Regions from separate parts of the Psychrobacter sp. P2G3 genome, predicted to be linked through region 1. Evidence: predicted binding sites of a transcription regulator. Region 1 holds the regulator's gene; the other holds the start of a gene.
What was found. Region 1 encodes PhoB, which activates phosphate uptake and scavenging genes when phosphate is short. Its sites were predicted from a motif close to TGTCATNAANCTGTCATAA; they were not measured.
Positions count from the first base shown of each region.

Region 2: the regulator PhoB is predicted to act here: its motif matches at 2,284-2,302, upstream of AK823_RS04005 (inorganic phosphate transporter).

Region 1 covers NZ_CP012529.1:2,980,362-2,984,944, forward strand. Annotated here, with positions in the region: gene AK823_RS12175 (M23 family metallopeptidase) at 167-757, shown strand; gene phoR (phosphate regulon sensor histidine kinase PhoR) at 826-1,926, opposite strand; gene phoB (phosphate regulon transcriptional regulator PhoB) at 1,989-2,693, opposite strand; gene dtd (D-aminoacyl-tRNA deacylase) at 2,847-3,302, opposite strand; gene asd (archaetidylserine decarboxylase) at 3,424-4,263, shown strand; gene AK823_RS12200 (DUF1287 domain-containing protein) at 4,379-4,583, opposite strand, start outside.
Region 2 covers NZ_CP012529.1:924,602-929,184, reverse strand. Annotated here, with positions in the region: gene AK823_RS04010 (aminotransferase class I/II-fold pyridoxal phosphate-dependent enzyme) at 1-299, shown strand, start outside; gene AK823_RS04005 (inorganic phosphate transporter) at 479-2,086, opposite strand; gene AK823_RS04000 (ATPase) at 2,808-4,571, opposite strand.

The sequences.
Region 1 (4,583 bases):
ATGTTTTACGCAGAATTTTAAAGGAAAAGAAACGTTATGTTTATGGGGCTAAAAACCAAATATAACAGCTAGGTATAACAATGCGATACAAACGTTATAGAGCGAGACTCTTATAATATCAATTGAAATGAATGCAAAAACTTAATATAAAACCCAAGAGATGTCGATGCCAGCGAATCTAAATCAACAGCCACCCAAGCCAACGTTTTTGCGCCGTGCATTAAGCGTATTAATTAGAGCTGCTGTTTTATTGGTGCTATTGTTTGTATTAGACAAACTACTACCGAGCATCAGCCAACAAACACAGTCGTTTGTAGTAGCGAAATGGCAACAACTTAGCTTATTACAACAAGAACTGCCCACAGAAAACAGCCTACCCAGTCCGCTACCAGAACAGCATCTAACTGATACATGGGGCGCTGCACGTAGCCAAGGCCGTACGCATGAAGGTATTGATATTTTTGCAGCGCGAGGCACGCCGATACAGGCAACGACGCAAGGTATCGTCAGAAAAGTTGGTGAAAATAATTTAGGTGGGAAAGTAATCGTCATCGTAGGTCCTGGCGGCGCAGGACATTATTATGCGCATTTAGAAGATTATGCCGACATCTCACCTAATGACTGGGTTGATGCTGGCGATATCATTGGCTATGTCGGCGACAGTGGCAATGCAAAAAGCACACCGCCACATGTGCATTACGGTATTTATATCAATGGTAGCGCAGTTAACCCCTACCCATTTTTGCAAAAAGATTAGCGCGCATAGGTGTGTAAAACTGGCCAATACTAACGGCTGCTTACACATGGTAGAGATCGACTGTAGTATCAGTCCGTAGGCGCTGACCGAACATGGGCAGCTGGGAATACTGCACTAAAAGTCGAGCCTTTGCCTTCCATCGACTCAATTTGCAAGTTGGCATCATATTGATACAAGACGTGTTTCACAATCGCTAGTCCCAACCCGGTCCCGCCTGTGGCACGACTGCGACCACTATCAATGCGATAGAAGCGCTCCGTCAAGCGCGTAATATGCTGCGGCGCTATACCAATGCCATTATCTTCGACGGCGAAGCGGCAGCCGTCTGAGGTTCTAGTCCAGCTAATGGCTATATTGCCACCTTTTGGCGTGTACTTAATGGCGTTAATCACCAAGTTAGATAAGGCACTATTTAAGTACATCTCTGACCCATACAATCCATCATAGGTGTCTATCTGCAGGTGAATGCTATGATTATATTCTTGGTTATAGGCCTGCGCGTCATCATAGATATGAGTCAGTAGCTTGGTCATATCGATATAATTCAGCTCATGGGTTTCTTCGATTTCGATTCGAGAGAGCAGCAATAAGTCATTAACAATTCTATTCATCCGTGCAGTCTGCTGGGTCATCAGCTCAAAACCGCGCCGCCACTGCGATGGCATGTCGGGCTGATCTGAAAAGTTTTCGAGATAGCCCATGAGCACTGTTAGTGGTGTTCTGAGCTCATGCGAGACATTTGCCACAAAATCGCGGCGCATCTCCTCTAAATGATGCAAGCGAGTCACATCATAAATAATCAATAACTTCTCGTCACCAAAAGGCGTGAGCTCACATTTCAAATAACGCTTAGGGTCTCGCCATGACGCCATATGAACCCCATCGTTAGGTGTCGTCATCGTCTGATAGTACTGACGAAATTCAGGTACGGTAATGAAGTCAAAAATGCTCTTGCCCTGATCGGCTGCTTGCAATAATAGCAAATCCTCTGCGGCCTGATTCCACCACTCCAGACTATCATCATCATTCAGCAAAATTACTGCATCTTGTAGTGCCCGTAGTGAGCTTCTGATTTTCTTAAGTTGACCCAGCACTTCTTGCTGAGCAACTTGCTCTTGCTTTCCCTTTTCTTGCTTACTTTGTTGCTCGTTTTCCGTAGGCGTTATCATATAATTCATTATCCTTACGACTATCTACTGCGTTATGATTCACGTACCGTTTTTTAAAATGGTTATACTTTTTCAATGAGACTAGAGAACCGATAACCCGTACCACGAACGGTTTGAATTAAAGTATCGCAGTCGTGGGGCTTCAATAATTTACGTAAACGCCTGATGTGTACATCAATGGTCCGATCTTCAATATAGACATTACCGCCCCAAACCTGATCTAGCAATTGTGTCCGCGTATAAGCACGCTCTGGATGGCTCATAAAAAACGCCAACAGCCTATATTCTGTTGGACCGATATCAACGATCTTATCATTAGCTGTAACGCGTTGGCCTTTGGGGTCTAGGCTCAGTTTACCTATTTCGATAGGCTTATCAGCACTCAGCGCACTACTACGACGCAATACCGCTTTAATTCTTGAGATTAATTCACGTGTTGAAAAGGGCTTGGTCATATAGTCATCAGCACCAGCATCAAGGCCATGAACCTTACTATCCTCTTCACTTTTGGCCGTCAACATAATGACCGGTATCTCAGCGAGCAATTCATCACTTTTGAGCATGCGACAAAAATCAATGCCGCTTTTATCTCCGGGTAACATCCAGTCTAATAAGATCAGCGCAGGACGATGATCCACCACTTGTTGATGCGCTTCTGAGACATCAGCTGCCTGCAAACTATCAAATCCGGCCATCTCCAATGTCATCACAACCATCTCACGAATCGCTGGTTCATCTTCGACAATCAAAATCTGCTCATTATACATACGACAACCTTATTATTAAGCATTGGTAAAAGCTATATGGTACGGAAAATTCAGGGTGCAAAAAAGGCGATAAACATTCACTAATGTCTGCTTATTAAACGGATTAATTATGACAGTTTAATGACAATTAGAATCTAAACCATTTTTGGTGATTCACATCACCTCTAATAAAAAGTTCAGCGGCCCATCATTGATACTTTCAACCTGCATATCAGCAGCAAACTGACCAGTTGCAACATCAAGGTGTTGGGTCTTAGCATAAGCGACTAATTGCTCAAACAGTACTTGTGCTGCATCAGGCGCCATCGCGCCGCCAAAATCAGGGCGACGGCCTTTGTCTGTCTTCGCCATCAAAGTAAACTGCGGTACCAACAACAACCCGCCCCCTACCTGCTGCACGTTTAAATCTAGCTTGCCATACTTAGCTGGATCATAATGATTATCAAAAATACGATAAGTCAGGATTTTATCGATCATCCGCTTTGCATTCTGCAAGTTATCGTCATGCCCTAAGCCAATATATGCCAGTATTCCGTGCTCAATTGAGCCTATACAACATTCATCAACTGTAACACTAGCACGATTTACCCGCTGAATAAGTGCTTTCATAGATTACCTCCTTAAACAATTATGGTCATACGATTGAGTGCTGACCATGATAAAATACAAACACTTCTTATTATTTTCCAGCTCTATCTTCTCATCTTAATTATTATTCTGGTAACCCGTTATGACTTTATTTACCACTATCCAGCAGTTTGTACCGCAGCAAAAGATCAGCAAAGTGGCCGGACGTTTAGCCGCCAGTCGTCATCCTATAGTTAAACGCGCCTTTATTCGTAGCTTTGCCAAAGCTTATAACGTAAAGCTGGATGAATATGAACGACAGAGCCTCAACGCTTACGAAAGCTTTAATGACTTTTTTACTCGTGAACTCAAAGATGATGCTCGTGCTGTTGATACTACCATTCATGGCATCGCAAGCCCTGCTGATGGCATAATTTCCCAGCTCGGTCAGATAGAAGACCACAAAATGTTACAGGCTAAGGGTCGATACTACGACATCGGACAGCTACTTGCTGATAGTGAGGATGGCAGCTATTTCGCTGATGGTAGCTTTGCCACTGTCTATCTAGCTCCTAGCAACTATCACCGCGTACACATGCCATTTGCGGGCACTTTGACTAAAACTCGCTATGTGCCTGGCACACTGTTTTCAGTCAATACTACCACTGCCGCCAATATTCCTGACTTGTTTGCACGCAATGAGCGCTTGGTTTGTATGTTCGATACGGCATACGGTAAAGCAGCAGTTGTAATGGTTGGAGCGATGATTGTCGCCGGTATCGAGACCGTAGCGACAGGCAAAATTACGCGTACTGATGATATTCAAGAAGCTGATCATGACATGAAACTTGAAAAAGGCGATGAACTTGGCCGTTTTTATTTAGGTTCAACCGCTATTGTCATATTGCCCAAAGCTGCAAAAGCTGACTGGCAAGATAACATGATGGCTAATAGTTTGGTACAAATGGGTCAGCTGTTAGGTATGGCCAATACTGACAAATAAAATACCACTAAAAAACCCAGTCAGTAGCAAGTATTTATTGCTATTGACTGGGTTTTATTTTTCTTATAGATTTACTGTGCTTTCCGAGAACGTCATACTAAAGTTATCGTCTACGTTAATAACGAAAGTGCTTAGTAATAGGATAAGCAAAAAGGATATTCTCTTCTTGAGTACCGCTTCCGATGTTATGAATAATTAGCGGCGTACCATCGGCGGCCTTCTTATCTGAGACGATACCAATATGCGGCAAATTGCCGTCTGGTAGTCGCCATGTCACAATATCTCCTGCCAAAAAACTGTCTTTATCAGTGATAGATAGT
Region 2 (4,583 bases), 1.3 Mb from region 1:
AAATGGCTGTTTCACGTCTTAATGCTATCAAAGGCATTTCTTGCACCATGCCTCAAGGCGCATTTTACTGCTTTCCAAAGATGGATCCTGCCGTTTATCCTATAGAGGATGACATGCAGTTTATGATGGAGCTTCTACTAGAGGAAAAAGTATTAATGGTGCAAGGTACTGGCTTTAACTGGGATGCACCTGATCATTTCCGCGTGGTGTTCTTGCCCAATCTGCATGATTTAGAAGACGCTATGGATCGCTTAGATCGCTTCTTTGCCAAAAAACGCCAGCAATTCGGTACTGCTTAAATCTAGGGTATGTCATCATCTAGATCGTGAGGCTTAAAATGGCTAATTGATGTCACGCTCTAAATACTCAGCTTTAACTTGAATACAAAAAAACGCTTATCTGCAAAATACGGATAAGCGTTTTTTATTGTGTTTACCTAACTCATAAAGTCTGATTTACCAACTTTACAACCTTAGCATTAAAAGATGTTGACCAATACGATATAACTGATTGCAGACATTGAAGCCGCTGCAGGAAGAGTAACGATCCAAGCCAGACCAATCGGCTTCATGAGTTTCCAGTTGGTATCTCTATTAACAATACCAATACCCAGTACCGCACCTACTAAGGTATGGGTGCTCGATACTGGCAGACCCATCGTCGATGCACCCATAACCACAGCAGCGGCAGCCAATTCAGCTGAGAAACCAGAAGCAGGATGCATTTTTGCCAAATTGGTACCCACTGTTTGGATAACTTCTTTACCAATGAACCAAAGACCAACAATAAGTGCCACACCAAAGGTCAGCATCACAGCAGGTGGTACCGCAGCTTCTGTGGAAATACTATTAGTACGAATCACATCCATGATCGCTGCAAATGGACCAACAGCGTTAGCGATATCATTTGAACCATGACTAAAAGCAAAGGCTGATGCGGTAAAGACCTGCATCCAGCTAAACATAATAAATGTCGCTTTGGTTAAGTCTTCTTTATGTTTACCACGGATACTCTTGGTATAGATAAAGGTCGCGAGCCACACCAACGCCGCTATCATCCCCATGATTAGAAAACCCTGCAGGGTCGTCAAGCCGTTATTGACATTTTTCAAGCCTTTAAAGACGACTAGAGAGGTCATTACTGCGCCACCTGCAGCGGCAATAATAGGTACCCATTGTTTAAGTGCTTTTAGCGTATCAAGGTTACTGCGCTCGTTTTCAATTTCATAAAGCCGTTTATAATAATCGGTTTCTAATTCTTCAACAATACAATCATCATCTTTGTAGATTTCTTGGTCACGTAACATCGCTGAAGTATAAGCGAGTTGCTCTGACTCTGTTAGAGCGTCTAAAAACTCTTTATGATTTTGCTTTAAGGTTTTTTTGTTGCCTTTGAGTGTCGCAATGTGCGCCTCTGTTTTATCATTATATTCAATGATGTTTTTCTTAATCCGTCCATATAGGAGGTAGGACAGAACACCACCTAGTAGCGGCGACAATACCCAAGAGATAGCAATAGTTCCAACGGTTCCCCAATCTACCGTTGATAGCGCCATCTCAGTACCGCCCAGAGTGATGCCAAGGACAATGGAACTACCAACAACCCCACCGATAATGGAGTGCGTCGTTGAAACTGGTAAGCCTTTACGCGTAGCAAACAACAGCCAAAATGCAGCAGCAATCAAAGCTGAAAGCATGACATAGATGAACTGATTGGGCGTGACACTCAGACCATCTAAATCGACAATTCCGCTTCGAATAGTATCGGTCACTTCACCACCAGCCAGTACTGCCCCCGACACTTCAAATATCGCTGCCACACATAACGCTTGCGGGATAGTCAAGGTGCCAGAACCTACTGAGGTACCAAAAGAGTTGGCGACATCATTACCACCGATATTGAATGCCATGAAGACACCAAAAGCCGTCGCAACAATGAATAGCGTTGTCTGTTGACGCAGGGTGTAATCGAATCCCCACCATAAAAAATAGCTGGTCATCGCAATCAGTAAAATAGCAAAAAATAGATTGATTCTCATATTGCCAACTGGTTTGGTCGGCTCTGTAGAACTGCTGCTAATACCCATAAATTAATACGCCTTGCGTAAGCTGATTGAAAATACTTGCGATTGATAACATTGCAACGCATAACACTATCTATGTCAGAGGAGGATTAAAGTCATGACATCATATGCGCGACATGGTTCTTTTGAATACTGTTTTGAAACACTGCTTTAAGTACTTTTTTAGAAATTTATTGGCTTGTAGATTTTTATCGATTTTTTGTCATTATATTGACTTTTTCACGTTATAAACGTGCGATAGAAATTAGAGCGTCTAACATACTACTAAGCCGCAAGGTATAACGCTAAATCATTTGATTAAAGCATCTTGCGGCTTAAATATTCACTCATGATAGCTATGTTCATGATACTGTCAATTTTAACAACTTAATTATTGCTATTAAATAAGGCTAATAACCCACTTGTAATATAACTTTGCGCTGAAATTAGCAGATTGCTTATTCAGCCATTGCGAGCACGTGCCTATTATATTAAATAATTGAACATAATGCATAATGATACTATAAGATTTGTAACTGAAGATATCTGCATCAGCTGTCTTTATAGTGCTTACTTTTGCTTAGGCTAAATAAGAGTATATAGAATCTTCAGTTATTGTTGGCCCTATTATCAATATTCACGGTGAATTGTCAAAGAAAACATATAAGGTATTAATATCAAGACGTTTTAAACCCAATCTCTTTTCAGTTGCTTTGTAATAATGCTATCGTACTTAATGTAATATCTATGAGCGGAATTTTAGTTGTGCAATAGCATGGTCTAGTACCTCTAAACGTGCACGACGCTTTTCGTTAGTTGCAATTACGCACCACGGTGTATCGATTGTATCAGTACGTGCCAGCATATCAGCCGCTGCTTGCACATAGTCTGGCCATTTATCACGGTTGCGCCAATCATCATCAGTTAGTTTAAATTGCTTATGCGGGGTCTCGCGGCGATCTTCAAAACGTTTTAACTGCTCTTTTTTATCGATAGCAAGCCAGTACTTTATAACAATCGTTCCTGCTGCTGTTAGATCTGCTTCAAAACGATTGATTTCATCATAGGCGCGCTGCCAAACTGCCTTGTCTGTTAACGCCTCGACACGCTCCACCAATACTCGTCCATACCAAGTACGATCAAAGATAGCGATACGGCTTATACGATCAGTCTGCTCATTTGGCAGACTCGTCCAAAATCGCCACAAATATGGGTGCTGCAACTCATATAACATCGGTGCGCCAATATTATAAACTTGGTACTCACGTGGATCGAGTGGTGCGACAAGCCGTTTAATAGCACCGCCCTTGCCAGCAGCATCCATTCCTTCAAAGGCAAATACCACATGACGACCCTTGCGTGCACGTAGTAACTCTGCAAGCTTGCCTTGCTTCTTCGCAAGTTGCTTATTATAATCTGACTTATCTACATCTGGAGCATCAATCTCTATAAGCTTCTCAGGTATCTTTACAGGTACAAAATTCCTAGATTCAGGGTTTTTAGATGCAAAGTTCTGATTGCTGTTATCACTATTTTCGCTGTTATTTTTATTAGTGTTATTAGTGTTATTAGTGTTATTTTTGCTAGCATTAGTGGCTTTATCAGCCATTCCATCGGTAATTTCGTCAGTAGCCTTGTCATCATCTGCAGGAACGCTACTCGCAAGCGCCATCTGCATAGCTTGCAATACTTCATGACAAAAGTCAGTCGCGGCCTGCGACTTATCACTACCATCAATAATGACCCAGTCATCTTGTTGCCTTAATAACGCCACTGCAACATGATTAAACTGCGCTAATATCTCGGTATCACTCCAATCAATTTGATATAAAAACTGTGGATCGGCCTCTTTATCCTTTAAACGTGCCTGCAAGGTATCCACATCAATATGAAACCAGCACTTCAGTATCTTGGTTTGGTTCGCCGCTAGATCACGCTCAAATATCTGCAACTTAATCAGCTGCTGCTGCAAATAATCTTGCCATTTAGCAATAGGTAGCATTTGATGTTTATCTGAATCATTGTAGTTAATAGCTTTATGCTTAGAGCACTTATCTTTGGAATGTTTACTTTTATTACGCGTTGATTTTTTAATATCCTCATCCTGAATGGCTATGGTTGCCATATGCATCACGTTATATAGCAGGTCAGCATACCAGTTGCCAAAATAAACCATGACATCACCATGACGCGGCATGGCCTTTGTATGAGCTTGCCAAATAGGTTGGTATTTGAGAGGCGGGTGACCAATCGTTGCTTCTACTTTTAATAATCGCGGATCGACCCACTGGCGCAATTGCTTGACAGCAGTGCCCTTGCCTGCCTGCTCCATCCCATTGACCAGCACCAGAAGCCCGGTTGGTTTATTGACGGTTGGCGGCGTTTGTTGTCGGGTCGCTCGCAAGGCATATTGTGCAGTCACCAATGCCAACCTAAGCGCATCCTTATCCATCGAAAACTGACTCAGGGGATTGAGAGTCAAACGCTGATCTATCACTTGCTTGCTCATTTGATTGTTTAC